2 regions of the Allobosea sp. P4_C6 genome follow, and region 1 is predicted to be linked to the other one. Evidence: predicted binding sites of a transcription regulator. Region 1 holds the regulator's gene; the other holds the start of a gene.

Region 1 (4,920 bases):
TGCTGTTCGATCGCAGCCCGCTCGGCCTGAAGCTGACCGAGGCCGGCGCGATCTATCTGCCCTATGCCGAAGCGGCGCTGGAGCAGATGGATCGCGGCGCGCGGCGCCTGGCCGAGCGCTCCGCGGTCGCCCGGCCGATCCGGCTGCACATGGTCGCCATCGTCGGCGAGCGCTGGCTGATGGGGCGCTTTCCCGCCTTCGCCGAGGCTCATCCCGGCGTCGACGTGCAGTTCACCAACTATGTCAGCGAGAGCGAGACCGAAGAGCCCGATCTCGATATCGCCCACGGCGTCCCGCCCTGGACCGGCAGGGAGGCGCACTACCTGTTCGGCCGCGACGTCGCCCTCGTCGCCGCGCCGAGCCTGATCGAACGCATGGGCGGTTTCCGCCGCGCCGCCGACATCCAGAAGATGACGCTGCTCCAGCACTATCAGATGCCGACCTTCTGGGCCGAGTTCACCGAGGCCCACGACCTGCGCGGCGCTGTGCCCGAGCACACCGTGCGCTACGGCTACTATTCCGTGATTACCAGCGCCGCCGTCGCCGGGCTCGGCGTCGCCCTGACGCCGCGCTGCTATGTGGCCGATGAATTGGCCTCCGGCGCGCTCGTCAACCCGCTCGGTCTCGGCTTCACGAGCGCAACCGGCTGCTGGCTCACCCGCCCGCTCGGCCAGCCGGATCGCCCCGGCCTCGACGAATTCGTCACCTGGCTGCTCAGCGAAGCCGGGCAGTTCGACGCCGCGACACGGGCGCCTTCCGCCGCAGACTGATTTCCCGCGAAACTTCCCTCCGGGCGGGGCGTTGTCTTCGCCGAGGAGGAGACATGCTCACCATTCTGCCCGCCCCCGACCATGTCGGCGCCTACCGCCTGTCGCGGACGCTGACGGCCGATGATCTCGATCAGATCATGGCCGATATCGATGCGAAGCTTGGCCGCCACGAGAAGATCGGCATCCTCGCCGACTTCACCGATTTCACCGACATGACATTGGCCGCCGCCTGGAAGGATGCGCGCTACAGCCTTGGCAAGCTCTGGGAACTCCAGCGTTTTCCCCGCGAGGCCGTGGTCACCGACAAGAGCTGGCTCGCCGCCTTCGTCGACCTGCTCAACCCCGCGATCCCCTTCGTCACGGTGCGCACGTTCAAGCCGGAGGAGTACGACACCGCGCTGGCCTGGGCCGGCGATATCGAGGGCGGTCCCAACGCCTGACGATCGCGCGCGTCAGCTGCGCGCGAAGGTCTCGTCGAAGGCGTAGCCGGCGCCGCGCACCGTGCGCAGCGGGTCCTTGGTGTTGGCAGGCGTGATTGCCTTGCGCAGCCGCCCGACATGGACGTCGACCGTGCGCTCGTCGATATAGACGTCGCGGCCCCAGACGGCATCGAGAAGCTGGGCGCGCGAATAGACCCGCCCCGGTGCCTGCATCAGGAATTCGAGCAGCCGGAACTCGGTCGGCCCGAGATGCAGCTCGCTGCCGGCGCGGCGGACGCGCCGGGTCGTGCGGTCGAGTTCGAGATCGCCCGCGGCCAGCAGCCCCGCGACGTGACCTGGCTTCGCCCTGCGAAGAAGCGCCTGGATGCGCGCGATCAGTTCCGGCAGCGAGAACGGCTTGACGACGTAGTCGTCGGCGCCGGTCGCAAGGCCGCGTACCCGCTCGGTCTCCTCGCCGCGCGCCGTCAGCATGATGATCGGCACGCGCTCGGTGTCGCGCCGCGAGCGCAGCCGCCGGCAGAGCTCGATGCCGGAGAGGCCGGGCAGCATCCAGTCGAGCAGCACGAGATCGGGCGTGTGGTCGCGCAGATGCAGCTCCGCATCGTCCCCGCGCGCGACGCTGTCGACCTCGAAGCCCTCGGCCTCGAGGTTGTAGCGCAGCAGCAGGGTGAGCGGCTCCTCGTCCTCGACGATCAGGATGCGTGCGGCCATGATGTCTTGCCTCAGCTGCCCGTGATCGCCTCGACCTCGATATTGGTCGTGTCGAGCTTCGGCCGGTTCACGTCGAGCGAGTCGCCGGTGATGAGATAATGGATTGTCTCGGCGATGTTGGTGGTGTGGTCGCCGATGCGCTCGATGTTCTTCGCGCAGAACAGCAGATGCGTGCAGAACGTGATGTTGCGCGGATCTTCCATCATATAGGTCAGGAGCTCGCGGAACAGCGAGGTGTAGAGCGCGTCGATCTCGTCGTCGCGGCGCCAAACCTCGAGCGCCTTCTGCTCGTTGCCGGCGGCATAGGCGTCGAGCACGTCCTTGAGCTGCGCCTGGACGAGGCGGCTGATATGCTCGAGGCCGACGACCGCGCGATGCGGCGGCTGGAACTGCCCGGCGATGGCGACGGCCCGCTTGGCGATGTTCTTGGCGAGATCGCCGACGCGCTCGACATCCGCCGCGATGCGGATCGCCGAGATCAGCTCGCGCAGATCGTTGGCGAGCGGCTGGCGCCGGGCGATGGTCAGCACCGCCTTCTCCTCGACCTCGCGCTGGAGATTGTCGAGGCGCTGGTCGGCCGAGATGATCTTCTGGGCGAGCGCGGTGTCGCGGCGCACCAGGGCGACGGTGGAATCGCCCAGCATGCGCTCGGCCATGCCGCCCATTTCGGCGAGGCTGCGGCGGATGCCCTCGAGATCGGTGTCGTAGGAACGGACGATGTGATCGGTCATGGCGTTATCCTCGAAGCATTTTCAAGCGAAGTGGGCACCGGTTCGCGCGATGAAAATGCGATAAAACAAAGAAGTCCGTCGCCGCTCAGCCGAAACGGCCGGTGACGTAGTCCTGCGTCTGCTTTTTGCCGGGGTTCATGAAGATCGTGTTGGTCGGCGCGAACTCGATGACCTCGCCCAGATACATGAAGGCGGTGTACTGCGAGATGCGGGCCGCCTGCTGCATGTTGTGGGTGACGATGGCGATGGTGAAGTCGCTCTTCAGCTGCTCCAGCAGGTCCTCGATCTTGCCGGTCGAGATAGGATCCAGCGCCGAGGTCGGCTCGTCGAACAGGATCACCTCCGGCTTCTGCGCGATGGTGCGCGCGATGCACAGGCGCTGCTGCTGGCCGCCGGAGAGGCCCATGCCGGAGCTCTTCAGCTTGTCCTTGACCTCGTCCCAGAGCGCGGCGCGGCGCAGGGCGCCTTCGACGCGGTCGTCGAGCTCGGACTTAGGCGGCCTCTCATAGAGCCGGATGCCGAAGGCGACGTTGTCGTAGATCGACATCGGAAACGGCGTCGGCTTCTGGAACACCATGCCGACGCGCGAGCGCAGCTCGTTCACGTCGACATCGTTGGAGATGATGTTGCGCCCGTCGAGCAGGATCTCGCCGGTCGCCCTCTGCTCGGGATAGAGCGAGTAGATCCGGTTGAAGATGCGCAGCAGGGTCGACTTGCCGCAGCCGGAAGGGCCGATCAGCGCCGTGACGTGCCGGTCGCGGAAGTCGAGATTGATGTTCTTCAGCGCCTTGTGCTCGCCGTAGTAGAAATCGAGGTTTTTCACCGCGATCCGGACGGGCGCCTCGGCATCGAGCGATTGCGGGGAGAGTTCAAGGGTCGAAAGCATCGACATGGTCCTTCAGGATCAGACGCGACCGGGTTGGATTCAAGCTCTACTTGCCGCCGCTGACGATGCGGCGGGCAACGATCGAGAGCAGCAGGATCGACATGGTGATGATGAGCGAGCCGGCCCAGGCCAGCTGCTGCCAGTTCTCGTAAGGGGCCGAGGCGAACTGGTAGATCGTCACGGGCAGGTTCGAGACGCCCCCGACGAGGTTCGCCGAGAACCAGAAATTGTTGTTGAGCGCGGTGAAGATCAGCGGCGCGGTCTCGCCGGCGATGCGGGCGAGCGCCAGCAGAATGCCGGTGACCATGCCGGCCTTGGCCGCCCGCCAGGTCACGCTGGTGATGACGACCGAGGGCGGCGCGCCGAGAGCGGCTCCGGCCTCGCGCAGCGGGCCGGGCACGAGACTCAGCATGTCCTCGGTGGTGCGCACGATGACGGGGATCGCGATGATGCCGAGCGCGACGCCGCCGGCCCAGCCGGAATAGCCGCGGAACGGCTCGACCAGCAGGACGTAGACGAACAGGCCGATCAGGATCGACGGCGCCGAGAGCAGAATGTCGTTGATGAAGCGGATCAGGTTCGCGAGCTTCGAGCGCCTGCCGTACTCGGCGAGCCATGTCCCCGCCAGCACGCCGATCGGCGTGGCGATGGCGATGCCCAGGAAGGTCAGCACCACCGAACCGACGATGGCGTTGGCGAGGCCGCCGCCTTGAGAGCCGGGGCCGGGCGTGACCTCGGTGAAGGTCGCGAGCGAGAGCCCGCCGATGCCCTTCACCACCAGCATGCCGAGGATCCAGAACAGCACGAAGATGGCGCAGAAGGTGAAGCCGGTGGCGATGATCTTCATCAGCCGGTCGGCGGTGCGGCGGGACTGGCGGACGCGCCCCCAGGGGGTATGGGGCAGTTCGCGCGGCTTGGAAGCAGTGGTCATGCTCATCTCCCGGGACCTCAGTAGCGCTTCACCCGCGAGACCAGCAGTCGCGCGATGACGAGGACGACGAAGGTGACGAAGAACAGGATGCAGCCCAGCGCGATCAGCGAGTTGAGCTGGAGGCCCATCGCCTCGTTGAACTCGTTGGCGATGCGCGAGGCGATGGTCGAGCCCGGATCGAGGATGGAGCTCGACAGGCGGTTGGCGTTGCCGACGACGAAGGTCACCGCCATCGTCTCACCGAGCGCGCGGCCCAGGCCCAGCATGACCGCGCCGATGATCGAGACGCCGGCCTGCGGCACCAGCACATGGCGCACGACCTCCCAGGTCGTCGCGCCGATGCCGTAGGCGCTCTCGCGCAGCACGGAGGGGATCTGCTCCAGCATGTCGCGGGTGATCGAGGCGATGAAGGGCACGATCATGAAGGCCAGGATGATGCCGGCCGTGAAGA
Region 2 (4,920 bases), on a different contig from region 1:
GGCCGCCGAGCGGCACGCTGGCGCCCTTCCCCACTGCGCCGTTCTTGACGGAAATCAGCTCCAGGCTGCCGCCGCCGAGATCGCCGACGACCCCGTCGGGGGCATCGAAACCGGAGATCACGCCGAGCCCCGAGAGAATCGCCTCGCGGCCGCCGGAGATCAGCTCGATCGGCTGGCCGACCGCCTTCTCGGCGCGGGCGATGAAGTCCGGCCCGTTCTCGGCATAGCGCGCCGCGGCGGTGGCGATGACGCGAATCTCGCCGACATGCATCGCCTCGCAGAGGATGCGAAAGCGCACGAGCGCGTGGATCGCCTTATCGATCGCATCCTCGGCGAGCCGGCCGGTCGAGGCGACCTGCCGGCCAAGCCCCGCCATCTCCTTCTCGTTGAAGACCTGCGAAGGCGCCCGCGCCAGCATCTCGTAGACGACGAGGCGGACCGAGTTCGAGCCGATATCGACGATGGCAATGGTGTCGGAGAGCGCAAGCCGCCCCGGCGCGTGCCTGAGCTCAGGCTTTACGGCCTCCCCGGCGCGTGAGGGAACGGGGACTTGAATTGGAGAGCGATTTTCCACGTCCAGACAGACTCGGGTTTGTCATGAAGTACTTATGCGCGTTGAACGGCTCTTCGTTCGCCGCCGGGACAATGCGGCGCGAGCCGCCATCGGCCAATATCGTCCAGCTCTGCTCGTTGTCGAGCAGGTTGGCCAACATAATCTGATCGAGCAACTGCTGATGCACCGTCGGGTTCAGAATCGGCGTCAGCGCCTCGACCCGGCGATCGAGGTTGCGCGGCATCAGGTCCGCCGATGAGATCGAGACCTTGGCCTTGGCCGAGGGCAGGCCGTGGCCGGCGCCGAAGGCGTAGATGCGGGTGTGCTCGAGGAAGCGGCCGATGATCGACTTGACGCGGATGTTGTCCGACAGGCCGGGCACACCCGGCCGCAGGCAGCAGATGCCGCGCACGACGAAGTCGATCTCGACGCCGGCCTGGCTGGCATCATAGAGCGCGTCGATGATCTCGGGATCGACCAGCGAGTTACACTTGCCCCAGATCGCGCCCTTGCGGCCGGCCTTCACATGCGCGACCTCCTCGGCGATGTCGGCGAGCAGCCGCTGCTTCAGGCCGGTCGGCGAGATGGCCATGCGCTCCAGCCCGTCGGGCTCGGCATAGCCGGTGATGAAGTTGAAGACGCGCGCGACATCCTGCGCGATCACCGGGTCGGCGGTGAAGAAAGAGACGTCGGTATAGATGCGCGCCGTGATCGGGTGATAGTTGCCGGTCGCGATATGGCAGTAGCTGACGAGCTGGCCCGCCTCGCGGCGCACGACCAGCGAGAGCTTGGCGTGGGTCTTGAGCTCGATGAAGCCGTAGACGACCTGGACGCCGGCGCGCTCCATCTCCTTGGCCCAGCGGATGTTCGCCTCTTCGTCGAAGCGGGCCTTGAGCTCGACCAGCGCGGTGACGGACTTACCGGCCTCGGCTGCTTCCGTCAGCGCCTTGACGATCGGCGAGTTCGCGGAGGTGCGGTAGAGCGTCTGCTTGATCGCGACGACGTTGGGATCGCGCGCCGCCTGTTGCAGGAACTGCACGACGACGTCGAAGCTCTCGTAGGGGTGGTGGACGAGCAGGTCCTTCTGGCGGATCGCGGCGAAGCAATCGCCGCCATGCTCGCGGATGCGCTCCGGGAAGCGGGCGTTGTAAGGCTTGAACTTCAGGTCCGACCGGTCGACGCCGACGAGCTGGGAAAGCTCGTTCAGTCCGATCATGCCGTCGACCTCGACGATCTCGTCGGCATCGACCTTGAGTTCGCGCACGATCAGCCGGCGCAGATGGTCGGGCATGCCGAGCGAAAGCTCGAGCCGGATGACGACGCCGAGTCGGCGCTGCTTCAGCATCGTCTCGAAGACGCGGACGAGGTCCTCCGCCTCCTCCTCGATATCGAGATCGGAGTCGCGGATGACGCGGAAGGAGCCGGTTCCCTTGACCTCGTAGCCCGGGAAGAGCTTGCCGATGAAGAGCGAGATCGCATCCTCGAGCGTGATGAAGCGATGCAGGCCTTCGCGGGCAAGATCGGGCAATTCGATGAAGCGATCGATCTTGATCGGCACGCGGATCAGCGCGTCGAGCTGGCGCCCGTCGTTCTTGCGCTCCAGCGCCAGCGCGATGGTGAAGCCGAGGTTGGGGATGAAGGGGAACGGGTGCGCCGGGTCGATAGCCAGCGGCGTCAGCACCGGGAAGACGTAGTTGAGGAAATAGTCCTCGAGCCAGATCCGATCCTGCGAGCCGATATCGGCGGGCTGCAGCAGGTGGATGCGGTTCTCATGCAGATCGTGCCGCAGCTCGGCCCAGCGGGCCTGCTGGTCGCCGGTCAGTGCGTGGACGGCCTCGCCGATCGCAACGAGCTGCTCGGCCGGGGTCAGCCCATCCTGGCTGCGGGTGACAACGCCGGCCTTGAGCTGCTCGCGCAGGCCGGAGACGCGGACCATGAAGAACTCGTCGAGATTGTTCGCCGAGATCGAGAGGAAACGCAGCTGCTCCAGCAATGGATGGCTGCGGTTCGAGGCCTCTTCCATGACGCGGCGATTGAACTGCAGCCAGCTGAGCTCGCGATTCATGAAGCGCCCGGGCTGCTGACGCAGCGCCAGCGAGTCGGTCTCGCCGGTGAGCCGCTCCGGCTCGTCGGTCACGGTATCGAGATTCATGCGCTTCACCCGCGTCCTGGTCGCTTTTTCGCTCATGGRGCCGTTGAAGCCATTCTAGCGTGACGTTTCAATGACAGGCGACATGATTTCACGCCGAGACATGTCGGTCTTGCCCGCGATCGCTCAACCCGGCTCTTCCGGGAAGAGTTCCGCCAGCACCTCCTGCACGAGCAGGCGCGTCACCCGCCGGCCGCGCTCCAGCGCGACGCGATCGAGACGGTCGACGACCTGCCGGGCGGCGGCGAAGGAGCGCTCCATCCTCAAGGCGAGGGCTTCAATCACGGCGGTGTCGACGACGAGCTGCCGGTCGATGAAAAGCTTGACCAGGACAGCTCGCAGAAGCCCGTCATCGGGCGGTTCGATGGTAGCGCTCGGCGCCAGCCGCAGCCGTGACAGCAGGTCGGGCACGCGCAGGCCCCAAAGATCGGGCTGGCGGCGCGCCGTCAGGAGCAGCGAGCCGCCGCGCGCCTTGACCGCGTTCATCAGATGGAACAGCGCGGCCTCGTCGATCGGGCCGGCATCGCAATCCTCGATCACCAGCGCGCCGCCCGAGACCAGATGCGGCACCTTAGCCTCGCTCAATTCGACGGCGGAAAGCGTCCAGGCATGGGCGGCGCGGGCCCAGATGGCGGCGAGATGGGTCTTGCCGGCGCCTTCGGGCCCGGTCAGGCGCAGCCAGGCATCCGGCCATTGCGGCCAGCTTTCGACGAGCCCGTAGGCCGCCTCATTCGACGGGCCGACCAGAAAATCCTCGACGCCATGGCGGCTGTCGACGGGCAGGTCGAAGGCGAGCTGGCGCGGGCGCGACGGTATGTCGGACATGATCGGATCAGAGATCGGCGTCGGCGCGCGCCCTCGTCCGGGCCGTGCGCGTCGTTTCGCTGCCATGGTAGAGCTTGCTGGCCAGATATTCCCTGAGCGCGAAGCGGCAGAGCACGCCGATGACCGCCGCAAGCGGCACCGCGAGTAGCAATCCGACGAACCCGAACAGCGTGCCGAAGGCAAGTAGCGCGAACATCAGCCAGACCGGATGCACACCGATCGAATCGCCGACGAATTTCGGCTGGAAGATGTTTCCTTCGAGGAACTGCCCGGCAAAGAAGACGCCGAGCGTCACCAGCGGCCAGGTCCAGTCCGGCCAGAACTGCACGATGGCGACGCCGACCGACAGCACGAGGCCCGTGAGCGAGCCGACATAGGGAATGAAGGAGAGGAAGCCCGAGATGATGCCGATCAGGGCGCCGAAATTGACGCCGATCACGCTGAGTCCGATCGCATAGAAGCTGCCGAGCAGCACGCAGACCAGGGCCTGGCCGCGCAGGAAGCCGGCGATGGCCAGATCCATCTCGTGCAATAGCCCGCGAATGGTGTCGCGGTGGTCGCGCGGCAGCCAGCTGTCGACGGTCGCGACCATCCGGTCCCAGTCGACCAGCAGATAGAAGGCGATGACCGGCGTCAGCACCAGGAGCGAGAACACGCCGACGATGGCGGTGCCGCCGCTCCAGAGCGACTGAAGCAGGCCGCCGACCCATTTCGTCGCCTCGCCGACGAGGTTGCCAAGCGAGTTCTGCGCTTCCTGCTGCAGGTTTCCGCCACCGAAACGCTCGAGCCAGGGGGCGCCCTTCTCCATCGCGAGCGCCTGGAGCTTGGCGGCATCGGCGGGCAATCTCTCGACGAGCCCGGCCAGCTGCCGTCCCAGCAGCGGCGCCAGCAGCACGAGCGCCAGTACGAAGATGATCAGAAAGACGACCAGGATGACGATGGTCGCCGTAAGCCGGTTCATGCCCATCCGCTCCAGCCTGTCGGCCAGCGGATCGAGCAGATAGGCGAGCGCCAATGCGGCGATGAAGGGCAGCAGAATATCCCGCAGCACCACCAGCAGGAGGATGAAAACCAGGAGGGACCCGAGCCAAAAGCCGATCTGGCGTTGCAACGTCATCGATCAGCCTCTTTCGCGTCTCCGGCCGGCGGAAGGGGATAGATGTGCATGGAAGCCCATGGTTCCAAGCCGCGGCGGCGGGTGAAGACCGGTCAGCCCGCCATATGGCGCAGCCAGAAGGCGAGATAGGCCGTCATCGAGGCGAGCGTCAACAGAGCGACGAGAATCTCGCCAATTGTGGAGACGTGGCCGGGATCGACCCCGAAGGCGCGCGAGCCGAGCGCCAACGCCGCGAAGGCGATCTGCGCGGCCGTGTTGAGCTTGCTGACGAGCAAG

Evidence for each region. The regulator PhoB, encoded in region 1, activates phosphate uptake and scavenging genes when phosphate is short. The targets are predictions, from matches to a motif close to TGTCATNNANCTGTCAT.
Region 2: the regulator PhoB is predicted to act here: its motif matches at 2,765-2,781, upstream of AC1DVA_RS10615 (RNA degradosome polyphosphate kinase).

What each region holds. Positions count from the first base shown of each region.
Region 1 covers NZ_JBFUIF010000016.1:97,440-102,359, forward strand. Annotated here, with positions in the region: gene AC1DVA_RS13805 (LysR substrate-binding domain-containing protein) at 1-770, shown strand, start outside; gene AC1DVA_RS13810 (SpoIIAA family protein) at 824-1,210, shown strand; gene phoB (phosphate regulon transcriptional regulator PhoB) at 1,223-1,921, opposite strand; gene phoU (phosphate signaling complex protein PhoU) at 1,933-2,652, opposite strand; gene pstB (phosphate ABC transporter ATP-binding protein PstB) at 2,738-3,544, opposite strand; gene pstA (phosphate ABC transporter permease PstA) at 3,585-4,469, opposite strand; gene pstC (phosphate ABC transporter permease subunit PstC) at 4,487-4,920, opposite strand, start outside.
Region 2 covers NZ_JBFUIF010000011.1:61,917-66,836, reverse strand. Annotated here, with positions in the region: gene ppx (exopolyphosphatase) at 1-574, opposite strand, end outside; gene AC1DVA_RS10615 (RNA degradosome polyphosphate kinase) at 510-2,705, opposite strand; gene AC1DVA_RS10610 (P-loop NTPase family protein) at 2,829-3,527, opposite strand; gene AC1DVA_RS10605 (AI-2E family transporter) at 3,535-4,644, opposite strand; gene AC1DVA_RS10600 (CDP-alcohol phosphatidyltransferase family protein) at 4,737-4,920, opposite strand, start outside.